Regions from separate parts of the Kocuria sp. KRD140 genome, predicted to be linked through region 1. Evidence: riboswitches for the same ligand, from Rfam matches in the RefSeq annotation. Region 1 holds a riboswitch; each other region holds the start of a gene.

Region 1 (5,781 bases):
GATCTCGGGGGCGAGACCGGCGGAAGCACCGTCCACGACGCGGCCTCGGGCGTTGAGCCCGTACTTGGTCACGGCCCGTTCGCTGGCCACGATCACGGCGGACGCGCCGTCGTTGAGCGAGGACGAGTTACCGGCCGTGACCACGGACCCGCCCTTGACCACGGGGCGCAGCTTGGCGAGCACCTCCGGGGTGGAGCCCTCGCGGGGGCCCTCGTCCGTGTCCACGACCGTGACCGCACCCTTGCGGCCGCGGACCTCCACGGGCACGATCTCGGCGTCGAAATGACCGGCGCGGATCGCGGCCAGGGCCTTCTCGTGCGACTGCGCGGCGAAGGCGTCCGCGTCCTCGCGGGAGATTCCGTCCACCCGGGCGACCTCCTCGGCCGTCTCGGGCATCGAGTAGGTGGCCTTGCCGTCCCGCGAGAGCGGGCCCTCCACGAACGCGGGGTTCACGAACCGCCACCCGATCGAGGTGTCGAAGACCTCCCCGGGCTTGGCGAACGCCGTACGGGGCTTCTCCATGACCCACGGCGCGCGGGACATGGATTCCACTCCACCGGCCACCACGATGTCCGCGGCCCCGGACTTGATCATCTGGGACGCGATCGTGATCGCGGACATCCCCGACGCGCACAGCCGGTTGACCGTAATCCCGGGGACCGTGTCCGGGTACCCGTTGAGCAGCCACGCCATCCGGGCCACGTTGCGGTTCTCCTCACCGGCGCCGTTGGCGTTGCCCAGGATCACCTCGTCCACGAGCGCGGGATCGATGCCGGCGTCCTCCACGACGGAACGGATGCACAGTGCGGCTATGTCGTCCGGGCGTACCGAGGACAGGGCACCGCCGTAACGACCCACGGGGGTTCGCGCCCCTCCGACGAGGAAGGCTTGCGGCATCGAGGACATGGCAACTCCTAAGTGGGGCAATAACCGACCGATTGTTCACTGTAAAGGTTCCCCGATCATGTGAGCCACGTCAATCGATGACGGTCACGCGGGGAAGAGCGCGACGGGCCCGGCAACCGTATGGCTGCGGGGCCCGCCGTGCGCCGTCGTGACCTCCGACGAATCAGAGGCCGGGACGGTTGGTTCGTGTGCCGGGGATCAGTGGCGGCGGATGCGCGCCGGAGCGGTGGTCTCGGGCTCGCCGGCCACCGGGGGAACGATCTCGTCCGGATGCGCCCGGACGTACTCCTGGTGCACCTCCGCGACGTGCAGGTCCTTGCCCTGGTCCGACTTCTTGACGAAGGAGACCGCGATGAAGGACACGAGCGAGATCAGGGAGATGTACAGGCCGATGGTCCACGCGGCGCCGGTGCGGTTGAGCAGCAGCTGGGCGATCATGGGGGCGAACGCGCCACCAATGATCGACCCCAGGGCGTAACCGATCGAGACACCGGAGTAGCGGACGCGGGCCGGGAACATCTCGGCGTACATGGCGGACTGCGGACCGTAGGACGGACCCAGACCGATCGTCAGGATGAAGATCGCGGCCGCGAACAGGGGCAGGGACGCCGTGTTGAGCATCCACCACATGGGGATGGCCCACAGGATGATGATGCCGTAGCCGATCTGGAACGTGAGCTTGCGCCCGATCTTGTCCGAGATCCACCCGCCGAACATCGTGAAGATGAGCCACCCGACGCCGCCCACGAGGGTGGCGATCAGCGTCTCGGGGCGGGACATCCCCAGGGTCTTGGTGCCGTAGGACGCGAAGAACGCGATGACCAGGTAGCCCGCGGCGTTGTTCGCGGCGAAGATCAGCGCGGCCAGGATGACCTGCGGGGAGTTGGTCCGGAACAGCTGGTCCAGGGGAGCGGAGGACTCCTTGGCGCGCTGGCGCATCTCCAGGAACACGGGGGACTCGTCCACGGAGCGGCGGATCAGCCAACCCACGAAGATCAGCACGATGGAGAACAGGAACGGAACGCGCCAGCCCCAGGCCTCGAACTGCTCGGGGGTCAGGATGGTGCTCAGACCGAACATGAACAGGGTGGCCATCAGCACGCCCAGGGGCACACCGATCTGGGGGTAGGCGCCGAAGAAGCCGCGCTTGTTCGCGGGCGCGTGCTCCACGGACATCAGGGCCGCACCACCCCACTCACCACCGGCGGAGAAGCCCTGCAGGATACGCAGGACCAGCAGGATGATGGGGGCCGCGATACCGATCTGCTCGTACGTGGGCAGCAGGCCGATCAGCGTGGTGGCCGCGCCCATCCCGAAGAGGGTCATGACCAGGGTGATCTTGCGCCCGTACTTGTCACCGATGTGACCGGCCACGATCGCACCCAGGGGACGGAAGAGGAAGCTGATGCCCAGGGACGCCCAGGCGACGATCTGTCCCAGCGTGGCGTTCTGCTCGCCCGCCGGGTTGAAGAAGTGGGTGGCCAGGATGAAGGCGGCCGCCTGCGCATAGATGAAGAAGTCGTACCACTCGATGGTGGTGCCCACGAGGGTGCCCGCAAGGACCTTGCGCTCTTCTCGGGTCATGGTGTGCGCCGGCTGAGCGGGCGCTGAGGTGGTGGATGCCATGTGGGTCTCCAGGATCGGCGGACGCGGGGTCCGTGGGGTGCCAGTGGCGGGGTGGATCAGGGGAATAACCGACCGATTGGCCTCGAAATAAGTGTACGAAAGAATGTGAAGCGCACCACACGTTTCGTGTACTAAATCGTATATTTTTCCCGGGCCGTTCACCCGGGCGGGCAGCATGTCGGCCGTTGTGACGCGTTCATGACACGGCAACGCCCCCTCCCGCCGTGCCGCACCGTGGAAGGTGCGGGCGCAGCGGAAGGGGGCGGGCGGCGTCGTCCGGGAAGATCGGGGAACCGGAACGGTCAGCGACGCGGTGGGACTAAAAGCTGCAGGACCAGCCGCGCGGCCTGATCAGAACAGGCGCTCGGACGCGATCCGCGCACCCTCCACGAGGGACTCGAGCTTGGCCAGCGCGATCTGCGGGTGCAACCGCCCGCCCAGACCGCAGTCCGTAGAGGCGATCACGTTCTCCTTGCCCACCACGGACGCGTACTGCTCGATCCGGTCCGCCACGAGCTCGGGGTGCTCCACCACGTTGGTCGAGTGCGAGACGAAACCGGGGTAGACCACCTTGCCCTCGGGCAGCTGGTGGTCCTTCCAGACCTTCCACTCGTGGCCGTGGCGCGGGCTGGACGCCTCGAAGCTGTAGCCCTGCGCGCGGATGGTGAGCATGAGGTCCACGAGGTACTTGAACTCGAGGTCCGTGGTGTGCGGGCCGTGCCACGAACCCCAGCACAGGTGGAAGCGGATCTGCTCCTCGGGGAGGTCGCGCAGTGCGTAGTTCAGCGCGTCCACGCGCAGCTGGGTGAAGGCCAGGTAGTCCTCCACGGTGGGCTCGGGGTTGATCTGGTCCCAGGACTCGGCGATCGAGGGGTCGTCGATCTGCACGGTCAGTCCGGCGTCTACGATGGCCTTGTACTCCTCGCGCATCACGTCCGCGCACGCGTAGACCAGTTCCTCGTCCGTGGCGTAGTACTCGTTCTTCACGCGCGCGCAGGAGCCGGGGGACAGTGCCGCGACGAAGCCCTGCGTGGCACCGTTCAGGGCCATCGCGTCCTTCACGCGGCGGATGTCCCCGGCCACAGCCTCCTGACCCGTGTAGGTCAGCGGGCCCGTGATCTTGGGCTGGGAGACCGTGTTGCGGTGCACGAGCACGCCCGCTGTGGGGTCCTCATAGGCGTCCCGGAAGCGCTCCCGGTCGCGGCGGTCGGGGAAGCTCGTGAGCACGATGTGTCCCGGGCTGGAACGGTGCTTCTCGCCCTCGTTCCACCGGTCCTCGTCCGTGGGGGTCAGCCCGCCCAGGCGGTGGAACGAGTAGTTCCACCAGGCCCCGTAGTCCACGGCGCCGGACGTGGTGTGGCCGTACTCGCCGTCGTTGACGATGTCGATGCCGATCTCGCGCTGGGTGCGCACGATCTCTGCGACGCCTTCGTCGAGCGCCTCGCCCAGCTGGGAGAGGTCGATCTCGCCCGCCTGGAAACGGTTGTTGGCCTTCAGCAGCTCGGGCGTGCGAGGCAGGGAGCCCACGTGGGTGGTCTGGATGCGATCGGTGTTCAAGGGCATGGCTGTGCTGTTCCTTTCCATCGGTCCTGGCGTTAGCACCGGTGTCACCCCGGTTGCTGCGGCTTCCACGAGCCAGATCTCTCGGCCGCTCTGGATGGGTACTGCTCCATCCAACAGCATCGCGAGGAGTGGACGCCAGTTGTGGCGTGTCGGACGACGACGCCGCTCCCCGGGTTCCTCCTGCCCCGGCCCCTCGGGCTGGGGTCACCGGGGCTTCCGTGACCCGGCGGACTCCGGTGCGGGCCGTGACTCGTAGCTGGTCCGGGGTGGTCCGTTCCGGATCGTGACCCGGCGGCCCTCGGGGCGTAGCGTGACGCGGTAGGAGAACCGTCCACGCGCAAAGAGGCTGTCATGGAGCAATCACTCGGGGGGAAGAAGGCCCTGGTCACCGGTGGGGCCAGCGGGATCGGCCGCGCCGCCGTGCAGGCGTTCGCGGACCGCGGCGCCCACGTGGTCGTCGCGGATATCAATGAAGAAGCCGCTCAGACGACGGCCTCCGAGGTGGGCGGGAAGCCTGGGTCGTGGACCTCTCGGATACCGCCGCGCTCGCCGAACTGAGCCTGGACGTGGACATCCTGGTCAACAACGCGGGGATCCAAAAGGTGGCCCCCGTGCAGGACTTCGACCCCGCGGACTTCCACCGCATCCTCACGCTCATGCTCGAGGCTCCGTTCCTGCTGATCCGTGCCGCACTGCCGCACATGTACGAGCGCGGATGGGGCCGGATCATCAACGTCTCCTCCATCCACGGTCTGCGCGCGTCCGCGTACAAATCCGCGTACGTCACGGCCAAGCATGGGCTCGAAGGGCTGTCCAAGACCGTGGCCCTGGAGGGCGCTGAGCACGGTGTGACCAGCAACTGCGTCAACCCCAGCTACGTGCACACCCCGCTCGTGGACAAGCAGATCAAGGACCAGGCCGCGACCCACAGGATCCCCGAGGACCAGGTGATCGAGAAGATCATGCTCACCGAGTCCGCGATCAAGCGCCTCGTGGAACCCGAGGAGGTTGGCGAGCTCATCGCGTTCCTGGCCGGCCCGTCCGCGGGCATGGTCACGGGTGCGTCCTACACGATGGACGGTGGCTGGACGGCGTTCTGAGTGCGGGGCGACGTCGCCGCGTCCACCCTCGCTGCCGTTCGGTGTCGAGGCAATGGCCCGCGTTCCACGGCCCCTCTCCGGCCAAGGGCCCGAACATCTGCGTCCCGAAAAAACACCCGCAGTCGCACAACGCATGCGGTATCGGGACACAGATGTTCCGGGGTGCGAGAACGCGGGGTCTGACGGTACGGGACGACGCCGCTGCGTCCGGTTCACACGGTCGTGGCCCCCGCGCGCAGCGCCGTGGAGAGCCTGTGGGCCTGGTCCAGCAAAGCCGCCCCGAGGCGGGGTCTGCGTTCCGCGGTGAACCGGGGTTCGATCCCCGTCAGGGAGAGTGCGTAGCGGGGTTGGCCGGTCGCGTCGAACACCGCGGCCGCCATGCCCCACGAGCCCTCCACAATACGTCCGGGGTTCAGGGACCAGCCGTCCTCCCGGACCTGGGCGACGAGGCGGCGGACGTGAGCGTCGTCGTGCTGTGGACCGAGGCGCGTCCGCTCCTCCCGGGTGTCCGCGAGGGCGGTCTCCAATTGGTCCGGGGGTAGGTGACCGAGGATCGCGAGTCCCGCGGAGGCCACGCCCAGGGGCA
Region 2 (5,781 bases), on a different contig from region 1:
AGGGGGTGTGATGAGCCGCGGCAACGGGTGTGCTCCGGCGCGGCGGGGTAAGGGGAACGTCAGCGTGGGTGGTGCCGCTACGAACGATTTTCGGCCTGCCCGGATGTGGCGGTCGAAGCCAACACGATCGGTTCACGGGTCGGTCGGGGCTGGTGCGGCGGTCAGGCCGCGGGGCTGCGGCCTCGGTATTCGCGTGCGGCATCCCGGACCCGCAGGTGCTCCAGGATGGTCAGCGCCGCCTCGGGGCGGTTGAACGTGTACAGGTGGAAACCGGCGCAGCCCAGATCCATGAGGTCGTCGATCAGGGACAGGGTGGCCGCGACCCCTCGGTGGCGCAGTTCCTCAGGAGTGTCGGCGCGCAGGAACCGGGTGAGGCGTTCCGGGACCCGGACCCCGGTGATCTCGGTCATGCGCTGCAACCGTTGCGGGTTGCTCAGCGGCATGAGCCCGGCGACCACGGGGATGTGGATGCCCTCCGAGCGCGCGCGTTCCAGGAACGTGGCGTAGTCCTCGGGTTCGTAGAGCACCTGCGTGATCGCGTAGTCCGCACCGGCCTCCTGCTTGTCCCACAGGGACGCGAGATCCGCCTCGAAGTCGCGGCCTCGCGCGGGGGACGGGTAGCACGCCACCGACACGGACAGCGGTCGCTGACCCGGGCGGAACCCGGTGCCGAAGCGACGTCGTTCGACGTCCCGGATCAGCTCCACCAGTTGGGAGGCCCGGCCCAGGCCACCCGCGGGGGTCCGCCATTCCCCGGTACCCAGGGGCGGGTCGCCGCGCAGCGCGAGGAGGTCGCGAACGCCGTCGTCCAGCAACTGGTCCACGGCGCGCTCGAGACCCGCGCGGTCCGTGCCACCGCACGTGAAGTGCGCCATGACCGGGGTCTTGGTCGTGCGGCGCAGGTGGCGCAGCGCCTCGCGGGAGACGCCGTGATGGCCGGCGTGACCGTGGGTGACGGAGAAGAAATCCGGCCCGGCCTGGGCCATGGCGTCGATGTTGCGCCACACAGTGTCCGGGTCCGCGGTGGGCCGCGGCGGGAACACTTCGAACGAGACGAGCGTGGAGCGGCGCGGGCGCCGGACCAGCCAGGACGTCCCCGTGGGCGGGCCAGTCACGGGCGCGGGTTCTGACGCTGCGAGGGGTGCGGGCATATAAAAAATCCTCCGGCCTTAGGACGCCGGAGGACGAGCTCCGAGCGCCGTACTTGCCGACCACGCGGTTGCGCGGCGGCCGGATCCTCATCTGGGGCACCCCACTACAGCTGGAGGGTTGCCGCCCGGCTAGCCAGAGCTTCGCACCGGGACTCATGATCCTTTGTTACGAGTAAGCGTAGCACAGCCCCGTGACGAGGCCCACGAACGATGACGGAACCGCCGGCCTCCCGCCGCGCTCGTCTTCCCAAGCGGGCGGAATGGACCGCACGGGGGCACCTGGGCCCTGCCGTGGTCATCCTGCCCCACGACGTGCAGGACATGAAGATGCCCGAGTTGGGACCCGAGAACTGGGTCTCGCGCTCGATAGCCGCGGCGCCGGCCGCGGGCGGGTCCGCGTCCTCGCAGGCACCCGCTCCGACGACGACGCCGTCCCCCTTGCGCAGCGCGACCGCCAACCCCGGTCGTCACGAACCCTGAGTTCGGGCCGCCGTGCATCCGGCGGCTCGCCGGTGCACCCGCGTGACCAAAGCGCGGCGAAAAACAGGGACGCCCACCCGGTTAACCGACCGGGTGGGCGCGCCTTGGCGTGTCATCAGCAACTCAGCATGGGTGCCAGACCTTTCCTCCCGGTTCGTAGCACCGGGGGCCGGTGTAACCGGGATAACCGCCATCACTCTCGGGAGCCGGGGGCACGTGGGGTGCCGCCGGCAGCTGCGGGGCAGCAGGTACCCGGGGCGCGGCCGGTAGCTGAGGTGCCGCGGGCTGCGCGGGGGCGGGGTTGTAGTTGTAGTTCGGTTGCGGAGCGGGATTGGGTTGGGGTGCCGGATCGCCCACGGCGACCTCGTCCTCCACGACCGCGGGAGGCGCCTCGAGCGTCGGCGTGGGAGTGGGCGTGGAGGACGAGGTGGGACTCGGCGTCGCGCTCGGGCTCGCGGTGCTCGGAGTTGTGGTGCCGGGGGATGCGGATTCCCCCGGCGGCGCGCAGTCCTGCTTCGGGTCGAAGAAACCGACCTGCATGGCCTGGGCGACGTTGTACGCGCTGTCCATCTCTCGCCGGTACGTGCTGTTGGCGCCCACGGTCATGGGCGTTGCCAGGCCCGCCTTGACGAGTGCCTGGTTGACGTTCAACCCGTCGTCGTCGCGGGTCACTCGGGCGAGGGTGCGGCCGTAGCGGTCCGTGCGTTCCACGTCGTAGTCCAGGTGGATCGTGGATCCCTTGGGCAGTAGGTCCTCAAGCTTGGCCGTGGCCTCGTCCGCGAGGCACTCGCCGGGCTGACCGTCCCGCGCGACCTCCGGGGTATTGATGTTCAGCAGCCGCACCCGCGTGGACTTCCCCGCGATCGTGGCGTCCAGGGTGTCCCCGTCCACCACGCGTTCCACTGTGGCCACTGAGTCGTCCGGGGTGGTGCGCAGTGCGGCATGGTGTAGACAAGACGCATGGCCACCATCGATGAGCTTCCCGGTGAGATTGTCGCGGACCTGCGCGTGAGCGATGCCCGTCCCCTGAGCGGCGGGGACACCGCCCGCGCCTACTGGCTCGAGACCCCGGACGGGCCCCTGTTCGCCAAGACCATGCCGGGTGCCCCGGCGGGTGTGTTGGCGTTGGAGGCGGCGGGACTCGAAGCGCTGCGCGCCGTCGCCCCCGCCGAGGTGCGGGTGCCCAGGGTGCATCACGTGGGCGATGAGGCCCTGGTGCTCGAGTGGATCGACGAGGGTCCCGGACGGCAGGACCGTGCCACGGAACGCAGCATGGGTGCTGGTCTCGCGGCCATCCACCGCGCGCGAGCCCCGCACGTCGGGTGGCTCTCGGCGGAGCTGCCGGAACGCATCGGCTCGTTCCCGGTGGATCTCACGCCCACGGACGACTGGGCCGACTTCCTGTTACACCGCCGCATCGAGCCGTTGCTGCGCGCGGCGATCGACGCGGGACACCTGGACCCCGCGGCGTCGGACCTGCTGGCGCGCTTGGCGCCGCGAGCGGACGAACTCGCGGGCCCTCCCGAACCCCCGAGCCTGCTGCACGGTGACCTGTGGGCAGGCAACCGCGTGGTGGATCGCAACGGGACGAACTGGCTCATCGATCCGTCCTCGTTCTACGGACACCGCGAGTACGACCTGGCCATGATGCAGCTCTTCGGCGGTTTCGGGCGGGAATGCTTCGCGGCGTACGACGACGCCTACCCCCTCGCGGACGGCTGGCACGACCGGGTGCCGTGGTACCAGTTGCCGCCGCTGCTGGTGCATGCGATCAGGTTCGACGGTGGTTACGGCGGGGCGGTCCTACGGGCCCTGCGCAGTCTGATGTGACACTACGGGGCGCGTCCATCACCCGCTGAGGACAGGGCGTTCTCGGCCGATGACTGCTACAAGGCAGGTGCGGACAACGTTTTCCACCCGCGTGACATGGTTGGACACGTCCCCCGCACGTGCAGCATGATGTTTACTAGATTGTCTAGTTATCCACAACGCGAGGAACGCGATGGAGAGCAGTGCAACGTGGTACGGGCCGGTGAGCCCGCAGTCGCGTGCGCTGCGCCGGGTGGTCGTGCTCAACGCGGAGATCGCGTACGAGATCCGCCGCATCTTGGGGCTCAAGGGAACCGATTACGCGGCCATGGCCATGCTCATAGTCCATTCCATGGGGCCTACGGAACTGGCTCACGCGCTGCACATCACGACGGCCTCCGCGACCGCGGTGGTGGACCGACTGGTGCGCGCGGGTCACGTGGTCCGGGAGCCCGTGGAGGGGGATCAACGCCGGATGACTGTGCGCGCGGTGACCTCGTCCAGGGAGCGGACCCGGGAGCACGTCGTGCCGGTAATCGGGATGGTCGAGGACGAGCTCGACGCCCTGGACGAGCCCGGGCGTGAGGCCGTCCTCCGGTTCCTGAGAGGTACCGAGTCCCGTCTGGAGGAGTACTTGGAAGACTTGCGTGGGCGCGCGGACCAGGCGTCCCAGGACGATCCCGGGGCGGGTGGGTCATGACCGAACGCGTACGCACCGCCCGGTCCCGTGAATCCCACCGAGCGGCTCCCGGGATCCCGTCCGTTGCCGATCCTGGGGCCTCCCCGAGTGTCGCCCCCGCCGACGACGCCGCCTGGTGCCGTTTCCGCACCGCCGTGGGGGAAGAGCTGGACGCGTTCTTCGCGGCCCCCGCGAATCGAGTTCCCACGAGCCCGGGTTTCGGGGTGCTGTGGGAGCGGGTACGCGAGCACATGGTGGGCGGCAAGCTCATCCGGCCGCGACTGACGTGGATCGCGTGGTCCTCCTTCGCCGGGGGCGCGGGGGATGGATCGAGCGCGCCTGACCTGCTCGTCGCGCCGGACGCCGGGGATGCCGCGGAGACGCCGGGTGTGCGCGATGCGGCCGGAGACGGGAACCACACGGCGGGCGACCGGGAGACAGAGGTGCCGGACCCCGAGTGCGTGCGCCTGGCGGCGTCGTTCGAGATGCTGCACGCGGCCCTGCTGGTCCACGACGACGTGGTGGACCGCGACTGGCTGCGCCGGGGCATGCCCACGGTGGGAGAGCTGTTCCGCCGTGACGCGGCCCGCGCCGGCGCACCCGAGCACGAAGCGGAACACGCGGGGGCCTCGGCGGCGATCCTCGCGGGGGACCTGTTGTTGGCAGGGGCACTGCGGCTCGCGACCACGTGCGCATCGGACCTCGCGCGGTGTCGCGCCGTGGCGGACGTGGTGTTCGACGCCGTGACCGCCTCCGCGGCCGGGGAGCTGGATGATGTGCTGTTGTCCCTGCATCGATTCGGCGCCGAGCACCCCGGGGTGCAGGACATCCTGGACATGGAGCGGCTCAAGACCGCCACGTATTCGTTCGAGGCCCCGCTGCGGGCTGGCGCACTGCTCGCGGGTGCTCCCGCGGACGTCGCGGAGCGGCTGGCCCAGGCCGGTGCCATGCTGGGCGTGGGGTACCAGGTGGTGGACGACGTCCTGGGGACGTTCGGTGACCCGGGACTGACCGGCAAATCGGTGGACGCGGATCTACGTTCGGGCAAGGCCACCGTGCTCACCGCCCACGGGATGGGGGTACCCACGGTCCGCCGGGTCCTCAGGGACCTCGCGGCGGAACGCACCACGGTGCATCACGCGCGGGAAGCGCTCACGGCCTCCGGCGCCAAGGACGTGGCCGTGGAACTGGCCACGGATCTCGTGGACCGCGCCCGGACCACCCTGGACGAACTGCCCCTGCCCGCGGCGCAGCGCGATCAGCTCGTCGCGCTGTGCCACCACGTCCTGAACAGACACTCGTAGTGAGGACCCCCATGCCGGATTCGGACGCGCCGCCCCTCGCGTCGCTTCGCCTGTACACCGCCACGGCCCTCGCGGCCTCCGGGTCGGTCATCGGCCGGTACTCCACCTCCTTCTCGCTGGCGTGCCGCACTCTGCCGCCCGCCGTGCGCCGGGACATCGCGGGGATCTACGCGCTTGTACGCGTCGCGGACGAGGTCGTGGACGGCACCGCGGGCGCCGCGGGCCTCGAAGCCGCCCGCGTGCGCACCGCCCTGGACGGGTACGAAGCGGCTGTGAACTCGGCCCTGGCCACGGGATTCGCCACGGACCTGGTGATCCACGGCTTCGCGGACGTCGCCCGCCGTCACGGTTTCGGGCG
Region 3 (5,781 bases), on a different contig from region 1:
AGGCCCACGAAGGCCAGGGTGACTTGCAGGGTTTTCTTGGCGGACACGGGAGCAACTCCTCGGGGGTCGGACGGTTCTCATGTGGCTCGGACCACATTCCAGGTCTTCTCCACTGGTCAAGCATAGGGAGTGGGCTCGTCCGCGCCACGTGGCAGCGGCCTGCCCGTGACGTGATGATGCCGACACCTCCCGGCTCAGGGGCCGGTGGAATACTCGGAGGCGGAGCATTCGACGAAGGGAGCACCCCGTGACGCAGCAGTGGCAGACAGATCTCGAGAGCTGGGTGGCCGGTTGGGACGCCGTCCGCGACGACGCCCCGCAGCAGGAGGTCCTGGTGTGCTCCGGGGAGGCGGGATCGTTCGACGCACCCATGGGTGACTACTCGCGCTTCGAGGTGGACGAATGGGGTCACCCGTGGTGCACTCCACCCTGAGCGACCCGCACTCGCAGGGCCGATAGCCCTCGCGATTTAACTGAGTAAAAGCAGGGTTCGCGCCCAAATCTGCTTTTACTCCACTAGAAATTCGATTTCCGGTGCGGGCGTCAGCGGGGGTGGCCGGTCAGCGGCGTCGGCAGCGGCGCGCCGGCGCCGTCGCGCCCCGGTCTCAGGCCAGGACCTGGCGCTTCGAGGAGATCACTCCGGTGTTGAACCCGGCCAGGTGAAGACCGCCGTGGAAGCGCGCGTGCTCGATCTTCACGCACTGGTCCATCACCACGTCCAGCCCGGCGTCCTCCGCGATGGCCGCCGCTTCCTCGTTCCACGAGCCCAGCTGCAGCCACAGGGTCTTGGCGCCCACGGCCACGGCCTCCCGAGCCACGTCGGGCAGGTCCGCGTCCTTGCGGAACACGTCCACGAGGTCCGGGACCTCGGGCAGCTCCGCGAGCGACGGGTAGGCCTTCTGGCCCAGCACCTCGTCCAGCACGGGGTTCACGAAGTACACGCGGTACGGGCTCGACGACTGCAGGTACGTGGCCACGAAGTAGCTCGCACGGGACGGCTTGTTGGACATCCCCACGATCGCGATCGAGCGCGTGCCTCGGAGGATGCCGAGCCGTTCGGGGGCGCTGGGGCCCACCCAGGTGCGTTGCGTGCTCATACCTATTCTCCTTCGGCTCCGGGCAGCGCGCAGGCCGCCGCACTGTTGTCCTGGTCCAGGGTGGTGCGCGCCGCGTCCGTGAGCGCGGCGGAGGGGGCGACGACGCCGCCGTCCCGGTTCCTACCGCTGGCTGCGCTCAGTGCCTGGTCCAGGTCCCACAGGATGTCCGCGGCGTCCTCGAGACCCACGGAGATCCGGATCAGGTCCTCCTTGACCCCGCCCGCGGCGAGCTGTTCGGAGCTCAACTGCTGGTGGGTCGTGGATGCGGGGTGCAGCACAAGGGTGCGGGCGTCCCCGATGTTGGCCAGGTGTGAGGCCAGTTGCAGGCTCCCGATGAATCGGGCGCCCACCTCACGGCCGCTCAACTCGTCCGTGCCGGCCACACCGAAGGCGAAAACGGATCCGATGCCGTGGGGCAGGTACTTCTGCGCGCGTTCGTGGTGGGGGTGGCCCTCGAGTCCCGCGTAATTGACGTAGGAGATGCGTGGATCCGTGGCGAGCCACTGCACGACCTCCTGCGTGTTGGCCACGTGGGCGTCCATGCGCTGGGGGAGGGTCTCCACACCCTGCAGCAGGTTCCACGCGGCCTGCGGGGTCAAGGACGGCCCGATGTCCCGCAGCTGCTCCGAACGCAGTTTGGTCAGGAACCCGTACTCACCGAAGTTCCCCCACCACGTCACGTTGTTGTACGAGGGAACCGGTTCGGTCATGGCCGGGAACTTCCCGTTGCCCCAGTCGAAGCGGCCGGATTCGACCACCACGCCGCCCAGAGTGTTACCGTGCCCGCCCAGGAACTTGGTGATCGAGTGGATCACGATGTCCGCGCCGTGCTCGAACGGGCGGCACAGGTACGGGGTGTTGAGCGTCGCGTCCACGATGAGCGGCACGCCTGCTTCGTGGGCCACCGCGGCGAGCCCCTCCAGATCCGCGATCTCCCCGGAAGGGTTGGCCACGAGCTCGGTGTACACGGCCTTGGTGTGTTCGGTGATCGCGGCCTTGTAGTCGGCGGGCTCGGTCCCGGGGACGAAGGTGGTCTCCACACCGAAGCGACGCAGGGTCACGTCCAGCTGGGTGACCGTTCCGCCGTAGAGCTGGGACGAGGCCACCACGTGGTCACCCTGGCCACACAGCGCGGCGAACGTGATGAACTCGGCGGCCATCCCGGAGGACGTGGCGACCGCCCCGATCCCGCCCTCGAGGGAGGCGATGCGCTCTTCCAAGGCCGCCACGGTGGGGTTGCCGATGCGCGAGTAAATGTTGCCGTACTTCTGCAGCGCGAACAGGTTGGCGGCGTCGTCGGCGTCCTTGAAGACGAACGAGCTGGTCTGGTAGATGGGCACGGAGCGGGCGCCGTGCTCGGCGTCCGGGGTGCCGCCGGCGTGCAGGGCGCGGGTGCGGAAACCGAACTGGTGCTCGGCCATGGATGTCCTCCTCGTCGGCCGGGTACGGCTCCCGTCCGACAGCTGCCCGGGGCCGCGCAGCACTCCATCGGTCCTGGCGGTAGCACCGTGCAGTTGGCCGAGCACTGCGGGTTGCTGCGGCGTCATGGATCCAGGTCTCTCGGCCGCTCGGGATGGTGCGTCTATTGTGTCGCGCGCGTGGGTGACGGACCAAACCGTGCGGATCGCAGCCGCCCGAAAGCGGGTGCGATTGATTCAGAGGGCGCGCGCCACGGGTGCCCCGCCGCGAAGGTCACGCTGCAGAACAGGTTCCAGCGTTCCCTGGCCCGCAGGATCCCGGATGCCACGGTGGTCGAGGACTCACGCTCGGCGGCCCGCACCACCGCGCGTCCCGCCGGGCCGTTGCGGCTGCCCTTTCCCCGGTGGCGCAAGGGCTGACCCGCCCGTCCGCGGTTCGGCCCCCGGTCGGTGGGGCCCGCGGTGAAAGCGGTGAACTTCCCGCCCGTGGGGTCGCCGACTGCTGGTGAGCTCGCTGGCTTCGGGGCGGAACTCAGCCGTACTTCTCGGGGTCCTTCCGGCGCAGGTTTTCCCGCGCCACCGCGGTGAGGTTCTCGAGTGGCAGCCCCGCCGGGCAGACCTCCGTGCAATCGCCCAGCAGGGAGCACGGGCCGAACTCGTGCTCGGCGGCGTCGAGCACCTTGCTCGAGCGCTCGTCGCGTTCCTCGGGCGTCTTGGCGAGCGGCGGCAGTTCCTTGAGCAGCGTGCCCACGTAGAGCTGGCCCGAGCCGTTGGGGCACGCGGCCACGCACGCGCCGCAGCTGATGCACCCAGCGGTGTTCAACGCCTTCATCGCGACCGGGAACTTGGCCTCCTTGGCCACGCGCCGCAGGGCCTTCTTGTCCACGGACAGGTCCTTCTTGACCGGGAACGCTCCCGCGCGCAGGGGCTCGATGAAGATCTCGTCCCCGTCCCGGTAGGCCCTGAGCGACTGCGTGCACGAGGCCCGGTTCTTCTCCGGCCCGTGGGCCACGCCGTCCACGGTCACGCCGCACTTGCCGCAGATGCCCTCGCGACAGCCGTCGTCGAAGCTCACCGGCTCTGCACCCTGGCGCTCGAGCGTCTCGTTGACGGCATCGAGCAATTCGAGCATGCTCAGGTCCTCGCGGGCCTGCACGGGGTGGACGGTCTCGAAGCCACCGGGCTCGTCCTCGCCCGCCTGGCGCCACACGTGAACGGTCAACAGCATCAGCGCACCACCTTGGTCAGTACGGCCACGGGAATGCTCACGTTCCCCAGGGCGACGACGCCGCCCACGGCCTTAGCGATCGTGTCCACCTGTCGTACCCGTCGCGCGGTTCCGGTCACCCCGGTGTCCATCGCGGCGGTCCGCAAGCCATGGATCATGTGTCCGGCGAGCGCGGCCATCGAGGCCGTATAGAACACCGCCACGGACGGCCGGGACAGGCTCGCCACCAGGTTGCCGTACGCGTCACCGTGGGTGTGGCTTACGGAAGCAGCAGGCCGGGCGCCCGCCGTCAGGTCCAGCACGTGGTACACCGTGAACAGTCCGAGCACCGCGCCCGTGGAGCGCATCGAGCGGGCGATGATTCGGGGGACGGAGCGGCGTCGGCCTCGGGGACGCTGACGTGGCGCGTGGCGGTCGAAGTGGCTGGCCAGGAAGGCTCCGTCGAACGCCGCTTTCCGGTACCGTTGCGTCCCGCTCGGGGCAGGCGCGGTGGGGAAACCGTTCCGTATCTTCTGAGCGGCGGCGCCCACCCGCCACGTGATGGGCCGGAGCGCATCCGCCACCGTGCGGCCCTCGGCGCTCATGGCCCGCAGCGTGAGCTCGGTTCCGGCCAACACGTGGGTCGCAGCACTTCCGATCAACCCGATACGCACGACCCACAGCACGGAGTTGCGGGGCAGCACCGGCGCGCCCACCGTGCGAATGAACTCGGCGTATTCGTTGTAGTGGTCCCGGCCTAGGTAGACCTGCATATTCCCGGCCATGTGCCCCACAGTGAACACGCTCAACACGGTGCCCGAGGCGGCCATGGCGAGCTTGAGGTCGGAGCTGTGGGTGTCCCCGAACATGCGCTGCCAGGCATCGCCGGCCACGGCAGCAATCCCGGCAGTGACGGACGCGTCCGCGGGGGCGGTGGCCGTGCGGGTAGTGCCGGTGACGGGTCGCTCGGTCGAGGGCTGCGCGGCGGAATTCATCACTGAGCCATCTTAGAAGTTCCTTCGGGGCATAACAGTTCGCGGGGTCACACGCGGTCATGCCCGCAGATCGGGAAGAAGCCTGGGTGGTGGTCATCCGCAGTTGGCGGCGTGGGCTCCCCGGTCGTCTCCTTCGTGCGGATGTTCACCTCCCGATAAGTGACTTACGTGTGCCGTGCGGGCGCGTCCGCGCCGGCCGGGACCGCCACAGATGGATCAGCAGCGCGGCACCCCAGACCAGGAACAGTGGATCCCACAACCATGCGTGACCGATCATGGCTAGTCGCTCGTATCCGGTGGCCGGGCGGATGAGCCCGATGAGCACGGCATTGCTGATCACCGTGTTGGTCCCGCCGTAGACCACCAGGACCGCGGCACCCACCCAACTTGTGGCCCGCCAGAACCGCCGCCAGGGCACCCTGTCGTAGGCTTCCGCCACTGGGATGATGGCCGCCATGAGCTTGAAAAGCGAAACCATGCCCAGCCCCAGCCCGACGGCCAGGGGTGCCTCGTAGGACAGCCGTACCGTCCACTGCCCCACGGTGTCCAGGAACCAGTGCCCGCCCAAAGCCCAGTAGAGGCTGAATCCGGCATGCACGACCCCGGCCGCACACGCCAACCAGACCCAGCCGCGACCGCCGTGGGATCGGGGCAACAAGCTCATGTGGTCAAGCTAAGCACGCCCTGCCAAGACCTCCGCGATCGCGTTTAGCGCTTCCTCGTTCTGCAGCGAGGAACGGTCGCCCAGCTGCTCGCCCTCGTAGAGCTGGGTCAGCAGGCGGCGTGTGATCTTCCCCGAACGGGTCTTGGGCAGATCCGGAACCACGATGACCTCGCGAGGTTTGGCGATCGGGCCGATCTCCCGGGCCACGTGCGCGCGCAGCTCCTCGCGGACCTCGTCCGCGGACAGCGATTGCGCATCCGCCGTGAGCACCACGCACGCCAAAATGGCGTGGCCCGTTACCGCGTCGCGGATCGGGGTGGCCCCGGCCTCCACTACGTGGGGGTGGGTCACCAGGGCGGATTCGATCTCGATCGTCGACAACCGGTGCCCGCTCACGTTG
Region 4 (5,781 bases), on a different contig from region 1:
GACTGTGTTGGTCCAGGTCAACGAGACGCGCGTCTCAGAGGCTGGAGTTCGCAGCATCAGCCGGGGAGTCTCCGACCGAACCCTCGCTATATGACCTGAGACCGATATCGATCCCGATCACTACGAGGTGGTTCCCGTGTCCGCAAATGCCGTCGGTTTCACACTCCTGATCCTCCGAGTCGCCCTGTTCCTGGGGAAGTTCGTGCGCGTCAAGGTGGGTTGGGTCCAGAGCCTGTTCCGCAGCGACGAGTACTACCCCGCCGGCACCATGACCAGCCGCCCGTCCTCCGTGGAACCGTTCTCCCGGCACATGTCCATCGCGGCCGTGGTTGGCGGCGTTCACCATCCTGGCGGTGGTCGGCATCGCGTTCAACGTGGCCATTTTCCTGTGGTTGGCACCCCGCATCATCGGTCGCTATTGGTTCGGGCGCGGTATCGGTGACTTCCACCCGTCCATGGGTGTGACCGCCACCGGGCTGATCCTCATGCGCGTGGTGGACCCGGAGGCCAAGACCCGGTGTTCGAGGCGTTCGGTGACAAGCAGCTGGTGTTCGAACCGTTCTTCGGGGGCGGGTTGGTCACGGCGCTGGCCATCCCCGTCATCTACCTGACCGGTGTGGGGCCGTTGTTCTTCGTGATGCTCGCGGTGTTCGTGATCGCGGTGCTCACGGGTCTGTTCTACTTCCATCCACGTGAGACGAAGGACCGGGAACTGCACACCCGGGAGATGGAACAGCAGGAACGAGCGGCCACTGACCCCGAGCCCGCTCGCAGCGTCCCCGGCTTGACTCCCGCCCCGCCGGGTTCGGACAATGAGGTAATAGGTCACGAGAGTCAGCGCGAAGCCCCAGCTAGCTGACCGGCAACCCTCCCTTCCGCGGTGGGGTGCCCTGGGTGAGGACCTGGCCGTGGCGTCGACCGACGTCGTGCGGCAAGCGCGGGTCATTGGTGCCCGGTCACAGCACGGGCACCGTGCGGATCGCCACCGGACCCCTGATCCTTCCGAGAAGGAGTACGGCCATGAGCACCGCTCCCACCCCCGACAATCCCCAGGGCTGGTCGTTCGAGACCCGACAGATCCACGCGGGCCAGAACCCCGACCCTGTGACCGGGTCGCGCGCCCTGCCGATCCACCAGACCACGTCCTTCGTGTTCCCGGACGCCCGCACGGCGGCGGCCCGGTTCGCGCTCGAGGAGATGGGTCCCATCTACTCGCGCCTGACCAACCCCACCACGGAGGTCGTGGAGCACCGGGTCGCGTCCCTCGAGGGCGGCGTGGGGGCCCTGATGGTCTCCTCCGGACAGGCCGCGGCCACGCTCGCGATCCTCAACCTGGGCGGCGCCGGAACCCACGTGGTGGCCAGCCCGTCCCTGTACGGCGGGTCGTACAACCTGCTCAAGCACACGCTGCCGCGCATGGGCGTGGAGACCACGTTCGTCTCGGACCCGGACAATCCCGCGCAGTGGCGGGACGCGGTGCGCGAGAACACCGTGGCGTTCTTCGGTGAATCCATCCCGAACCCCCGCAACGACGTGCTCGACATCGAGACGATCGCCGGGATCGCCCACGAGGCGGGTGTCCCGCTCATCGTGGACAACACGATCGCCACGCCCTACTTGGTGCGGCCCATCGAGTGGGGCGCGGACATCGTGCTGCACTCGGCCACCAAGTTCCTGGGCGGCCACGGCACGGCGATCGGCGGGTTCATCGTGGACACCGGAGCGTTCGACTACTCGCGGGACCCTGAGCGCTTCCCCGGTTTCAACCAACCGGACGAGACGTACAACGGACTCGTCTACGCCCGCGATCTCGGTGCCGACGGGGCCTTCGGCGTCAACCTCTCGTACATCCTCAAAGCGCGCGTGCAGTTGCTGCGCGATCTGGGGACCTCGATCTCTCCGTTCAACGCGTTCTTGATCGAGCAGGGCATCGAGACGCTGTCGTTGCGCATGGAACGTCACGTGGCCAACGCGCAGAAGGTCGCCGAGTGGCTCGAGGCCCGCCCCGAGGTGCGCTCGGTGTCCTACGCCGGTCTGGAGTCCTCGCGCTGGCACGACCGCGCCCTGAAGTACGCGCCCAAGGGTGCCGGGTCGGTGCTCGGTTTCGTGCTCGACGGCGGCCGGGACGCCGGTGTCGCGTTCGTGGACGCCCTGAGCCTGCACTCCAACGTGGCGAACATCGGTGACGTGCGCTCCCTCGTGATCCACCCCGCCTCCACGACGCACGCCCAGCTCAAGGACGAGGAGCAGCTCGCGGCCGGCGTGGAACCGGGATTCGTGCGGCTGTCCGTGGGTGTCGAGGGCATCGACGACATCCTCGCGGACCTCGAGTCCGGATTCGCCGCGGTGGGTGCGCGCGGCGACGCTGCCGGCGACGCGGCGTCGTCGGCGGAGGACACGGGGAACTGACCATGACGGTCGTGGGCAACGGGCCGCGCACGCGGCGCGACGGCGTCGTACGGCGGGCCGAACTCGGCGAGCTCGTGCTCGAGTCCCGGTTCCGGCTGCCGGACGTGCACCTCGCGTACGAGACGTGGGGCGAGCTCGCGGCGGACGGTTCCAACGCGGTGCTGATCGAGCACGCGCTCACGGGTGACACGCACGTGGCGCGCGGTGGTGCGGGGCATGAGGACGCCGCGAGCGCTCCCGAGGGCGCGGCCGCCGCGGCGGACGGTTGGTGGGACGGACTCGTGGGCCCGGGTGCCGCGATCGACACGGACCGCTACTTCGTGGTGTGCGCCAACATCCTGGGTGGGTGCTACGGCAGCACGGGACCCGCGAGCCCCGCACCGGACGGCGTCCCGTGGGGCTCGCGTTTCCCGCGCGTGACCGTGCGGGACTCGGTGACCGCGGAGGCCCTGCTCGCGCGGGCGCTCGGAGTCTCCCGGTGGCGGCTCGTGATCGGCGGGTCCATGGGCGGGGCGCGCGCCCTCGAGTGGGCCGTGTCCCACCCGGATCGGGTGGCCGCGTGCGCCGTGATCGCGGCCAACGCGCGCGTGGGTGCCGAGCAGCTCGCGTGGGGACAGGCACAGTCGCTCGCGATCCGCCAGGACCCGAACTTCCGGGGCGGCGACTACTACGCGGGCGAGTACCCGGAGGCGGGTCTGGGGCTCGCGCGGCGGATCGCGCACATCACCTATCGCAGCGCGCACGAGCTGGAGACGCGCTTCGGCCGCGAACCCCAACCCCGTGAGGACCCCGAGGCCACCCACGTCGCGGACCGCGGTCGGTACCAGGTGGAGAGCTACCTGGACCACCAGGCGTCCAAACTCGCGGGCCGCTTCGACGCGAACTCGTACCTGAGTGTCAACGAGACCTTGATGTCGCACGACGTCGCTCGGGGCCGCGGCGAGCTACGGGACGTCCTCGCCCGCACCCGGTGCGAGTGGCTCGTGGCCGCGGTGGACTCCGATCGGTTGTTCTTCCCCTCGGAATCCGCCGAACTCGTGGCTGCGCTGCCGGGGGAGCAGGAGCTGCACACGATCACGTCCCCGAGCGGGCACGACGGGTTCCTCATCGAGACCCCGCAGGTGGGCATGTTGCTGCGGGAGACCGTGCTGCGGGACTGAGCATGGAGCCCTGACGGGTCGGCTTCAGCGGTGAGACCCGGTGGGAACGGGCCGGCCTCAGTGAGCGCGGCCCTGACTGGCGGGACTGGGTGACCCGGCCCCGGGCCGGCTCAGGCCTCCCGGTCCTCGACAGGGATGCCCTCGCCCGCACCGGGGATCGTGGTGCGCCCGAACGAAGGGCGCTTGGCGGTGATGTTGTCCCCGGAGCTGCGACGCCGGATCCGGCGGCCGACCCACGGGACCAGGTACTTCCCGGCCCACACGAGGTCCTCGCGACGCGCCTCGCGCCACGTGCGCACGGGACGGTCCCCGAGCTCGCCGGGGACCAGGTCGTGCTCGACCCCCAGGGAGTCCAGGACCTCGCACGCGATGAGCTGGTGGCCCAGGGGCGAGAAGTGCAACCGGTCCGGTGCCCACATGGCAGGTTCCCCCAGTTGCTGCAGTCCCCAGAGGTTCACCATCACGGCGTCGTGCCGGGCGGCCACCACGCGCAGGTTCTCGTTGAAGATCGCCACGCGCCCGCGGATGCTGCGCAGCACGGGGGTGTTGCCGATGTCCGGGCCGTCGAACATCGTGACCGTGGCACCCGTGGCGGCGAGTTTCTCGATCACGGCGTCGAGCCGCACCGCGATGTCGTCCGGATCCGCACCGGGTCGCAGCATGTCGTTGCCGCCCGCGCTGATGGTCACGAGGTCCGGGCGCAGTTCGATGGCCGGTTCCAGCTGTTCGTCCACGATGCCCTGGAAGAGCCGACCGCGGATCGCGAGGTTGGCGTACGCGAAGTCGTCGGTGTGGCGCGCGAGCTCCTCGGCCACGCGATCGGCCCAACCGCGCACACCGCCGGGTACGGCGTCGTCGGGATCGCCGACGCCCTCCGTGAAAGAATCGCCGATCGAGACCATGCGGTGCCAAGGGTGCTTCGGGTCGGAGGGGGCTCGGGAGTGCGTGCTCTTATCCATACCCGGTTTCTAACACACCCGCCTGAACGACTCAGGCCCGCGGGCAGTGCCGGGTGGGCATGTCAGGATGGAACCATGCAGCAAGCTCCCCACGTGATCTGGAACAACGAACCGCAGGACCGCGCCGGAACACCCTTGGTGGTCATGTTCCACGGCTACGGTTCGTACGAGGAAGACCTCATGGCCCTGAGCTTCGCGCTACCGCAGGGCTACACGTACGCGTCCGTGCGCGCACCGCAGCGTGCGGGCATGGGGTTCCAGTGGTTCCCGCTGGCCGCAGATCTCGCGTTCACCACGGACGCCGTGGTCGCCGCGGCCGAGGCCGTGATCGAGTGGTTGCGCGAAGAGTCCCAGCAGCACACGCACGTCTTCCTACTGGGGTTCTCCCAGGGCATGGCCATGGCCACGACCGTGGCGCGTCACGTCCCCGAGCTCGTGGACGCCGTCGTGGGGATGTCCGGGTTCGTGATCCCCGTGGCGCCCGACGACGCCCAAGCTGATTTCTTCCGGGACGACCGGCTGCGCGCCGAGCCGCTGCGCATGTTCTGGGGCCGGGACCCGGAGGACCCCGTGATCACCTCGGTGCTCGTAGACGGCACCGCCGAGTGGGCCAACGATCACACCGAGCTGACCAAGATCCAGTACCGGGGCATCGGTCACGGGGTCTGCCCGGAGGAACTCGCGCACATTAAGGAGTATCTCCAGGCCGCCGTGGACGCGACCTCGTAGGGCGTCAGCCCGTCACGATGCGCACGGGCGGCAGCTCCGCCCCGACCACCGCGATCACGTCTCCGGCGTGCAGTTGCGCGCCGCGGCGCAGTTCCACCGCGCCGTTGACCGTGACCTGCCCCTCGGACACCAAGTGCTTGGCGTGTTGGCCGTCCTCCGCGAGGTTCGCGAGCTTGAGCGCTTGGCCCAATCGGATCATCTCGTCACGGATCGGGAGTTCTTCGTAGTCGTCGTGATGCATGGGTCCATCCTCGCAGGCTCGGGAGTAGCCTACATCGGTGACTTCTCCCACCCCTGTCTCTTATAACCATCTGACGCTGCCGACGATAAGGCGCGTGGCTCCACACGCGCACGCCCGGAGCCCGCTCGTCCTTCTCACGGGGGTCGTGCTGAGTATCCTGGCGGGCTCGTGCCTGGCCGTCCAGTCGCGGTTCAACGGCGCGCTGGGCCGCGCCATGGGGGACCCGTACCTCGCCGCGCTCGTGAGCTTCGGGATCGGGTGCGCAGTGTTGCTCGTGGGCTCC

What was found. A riboswitch is a leader RNA that binds a small molecule or an ion and turns the genes downstream of it on or off. The one in region 1 is predicted to bind S-adenosylmethionine.
Region 2: linked by a shared signal. The riboswitch ahead of J1M36_RS09310 (methylenetetrahydrofolate reductase) and the one ahead of J1M36_RS04465 (cobalamin-independent methionine synthase II family protein) in region 1 are both predicted to bind S-adenosylmethionine.
Region 3: linked by a shared signal. The riboswitch ahead of J1M36_RS12235 (O-acetylhomoserine aminocarboxypropyltransferase/cysteine synthase family protein) and the one ahead of J1M36_RS04465 (cobalamin-independent methionine synthase II family protein) in region 1 are both predicted to bind S-adenosylmethionine.
Region 4: linked by a shared signal. The riboswitch ahead of J1M36_RS11605 (bifunctional o-acetylhomoserine/o-acetylserine sulfhydrylase) and the one ahead of J1M36_RS04465 (cobalamin-independent methionine synthase II family protein) in region 1 are both predicted to bind S-adenosylmethionine.

Annotation. Positions count from the first base shown of each region.
Region 1 is NZ_JABFAW010000004.1:57,560-63,340, reverse strand. Features, by position in the region: gene J1M36_RS04475 (thiolase family protein) at 1-906, opposite strand, end outside; gene J1M36_RS04470 (MFS transporter) at 1,105-2,532, opposite strand; gene J1M36_RS04465 (cobalamin-independent methionine synthase II family protein) at 2,884-4,095, opposite strand; SAM riboswitch class I at 4,110-4,196, opposite strand; partial or broken gene J1M36_RS04460 (3-hydroxybutyrate dehydrogenase) at 4,447-5,195, shown strand; gene J1M36_RS04455 (IclR family transcriptional regulator) at 5,408-5,781, opposite strand, start outside.
Region 2 is NZ_JABFAW010000009.1:113,571-119,351, forward strand. Features, by position in the region: gene J1M36_RS09310 (methylenetetrahydrofolate reductase) at 162-1,151, opposite strand; SAM riboswitch class IV at 1,196-1,312, opposite strand; gene J1M36_RS09315 (hypothetical protein) at 1,362-1,631, shown strand; gene J1M36_RS09320 (thermonuclease family protein) at 1,755-2,543, opposite strand; gene J1M36_RS09325 (fructosamine kinase family protein) at 2,592-3,461, shown strand; gene J1M36_RS09330 (MarR family transcriptional regulator) at 3,634-4,140, shown strand; gene J1M36_RS09335 (polyprenyl synthetase family protein) at 4,137-5,423, shown strand; gene J1M36_RS09340 (phytoene/squalene synthase family protein) at 5,435-5,781, shown strand, end outside.
Region 3 is NZ_JABFAW010000019.1:7,869-13,649, forward strand. Features, by position in the region: gene J1M36_RS12220 (hypothetical protein) at 1-47, opposite strand, end outside; gene J1M36_RS12225 (hypothetical protein) at 248-433, shown strand; gene J1M36_RS12230 (CoA-binding protein) at 606-1,097, opposite strand; gene J1M36_RS12235 (O-acetylhomoserine aminocarboxypropyltransferase/cysteine synthase family protein) at 1,100-2,518, opposite strand; SAM riboswitch class I at 2,580-2,677, opposite strand; gene J1M36_RS12240 (succinate dehydrogenase/fumarate reductase iron-sulfur subunit) at 3,048-3,743, opposite strand; gene J1M36_RS12245 (succinate dehydrogenase cytochrome b subunit) at 3,743-4,717, opposite strand; gene J1M36_RS12250 (DUF3995 domain-containing protein) at 4,863-5,381, opposite strand; gene J1M36_RS12255 (AMP-binding protein) at 5,391-5,781, opposite strand, start outside.
Region 4 is NZ_JABFAW010000009.1:639,496-645,276, forward strand. Features, by position in the region: gene J1M36_RS11595 (hypothetical protein) at 137-442, shown strand; gene J1M36_RS11600 (hypothetical protein) at 518-859, shown strand; SAM riboswitch class IV at 824-944, shown strand; gene J1M36_RS11605 (bifunctional o-acetylhomoserine/o-acetylserine sulfhydrylase) at 1,021-2,409, shown strand; gene J1M36_RS11610 (homoserine O-acetyltransferase) at 2,412-3,569, shown strand; gene J1M36_RS11615 (SGNH/GDSL hydrolase family protein) at 3,680-4,528, opposite strand; gene J1M36_RS11620 (alpha/beta hydrolase) at 4,604-5,257, shown strand; gene J1M36_RS11625 (RNA-binding S4 domain-containing protein) at 5,262-5,498, opposite strand; gene J1M36_RS11630 (DMT family transporter) at 5,644-5,781, shown strand, end outside.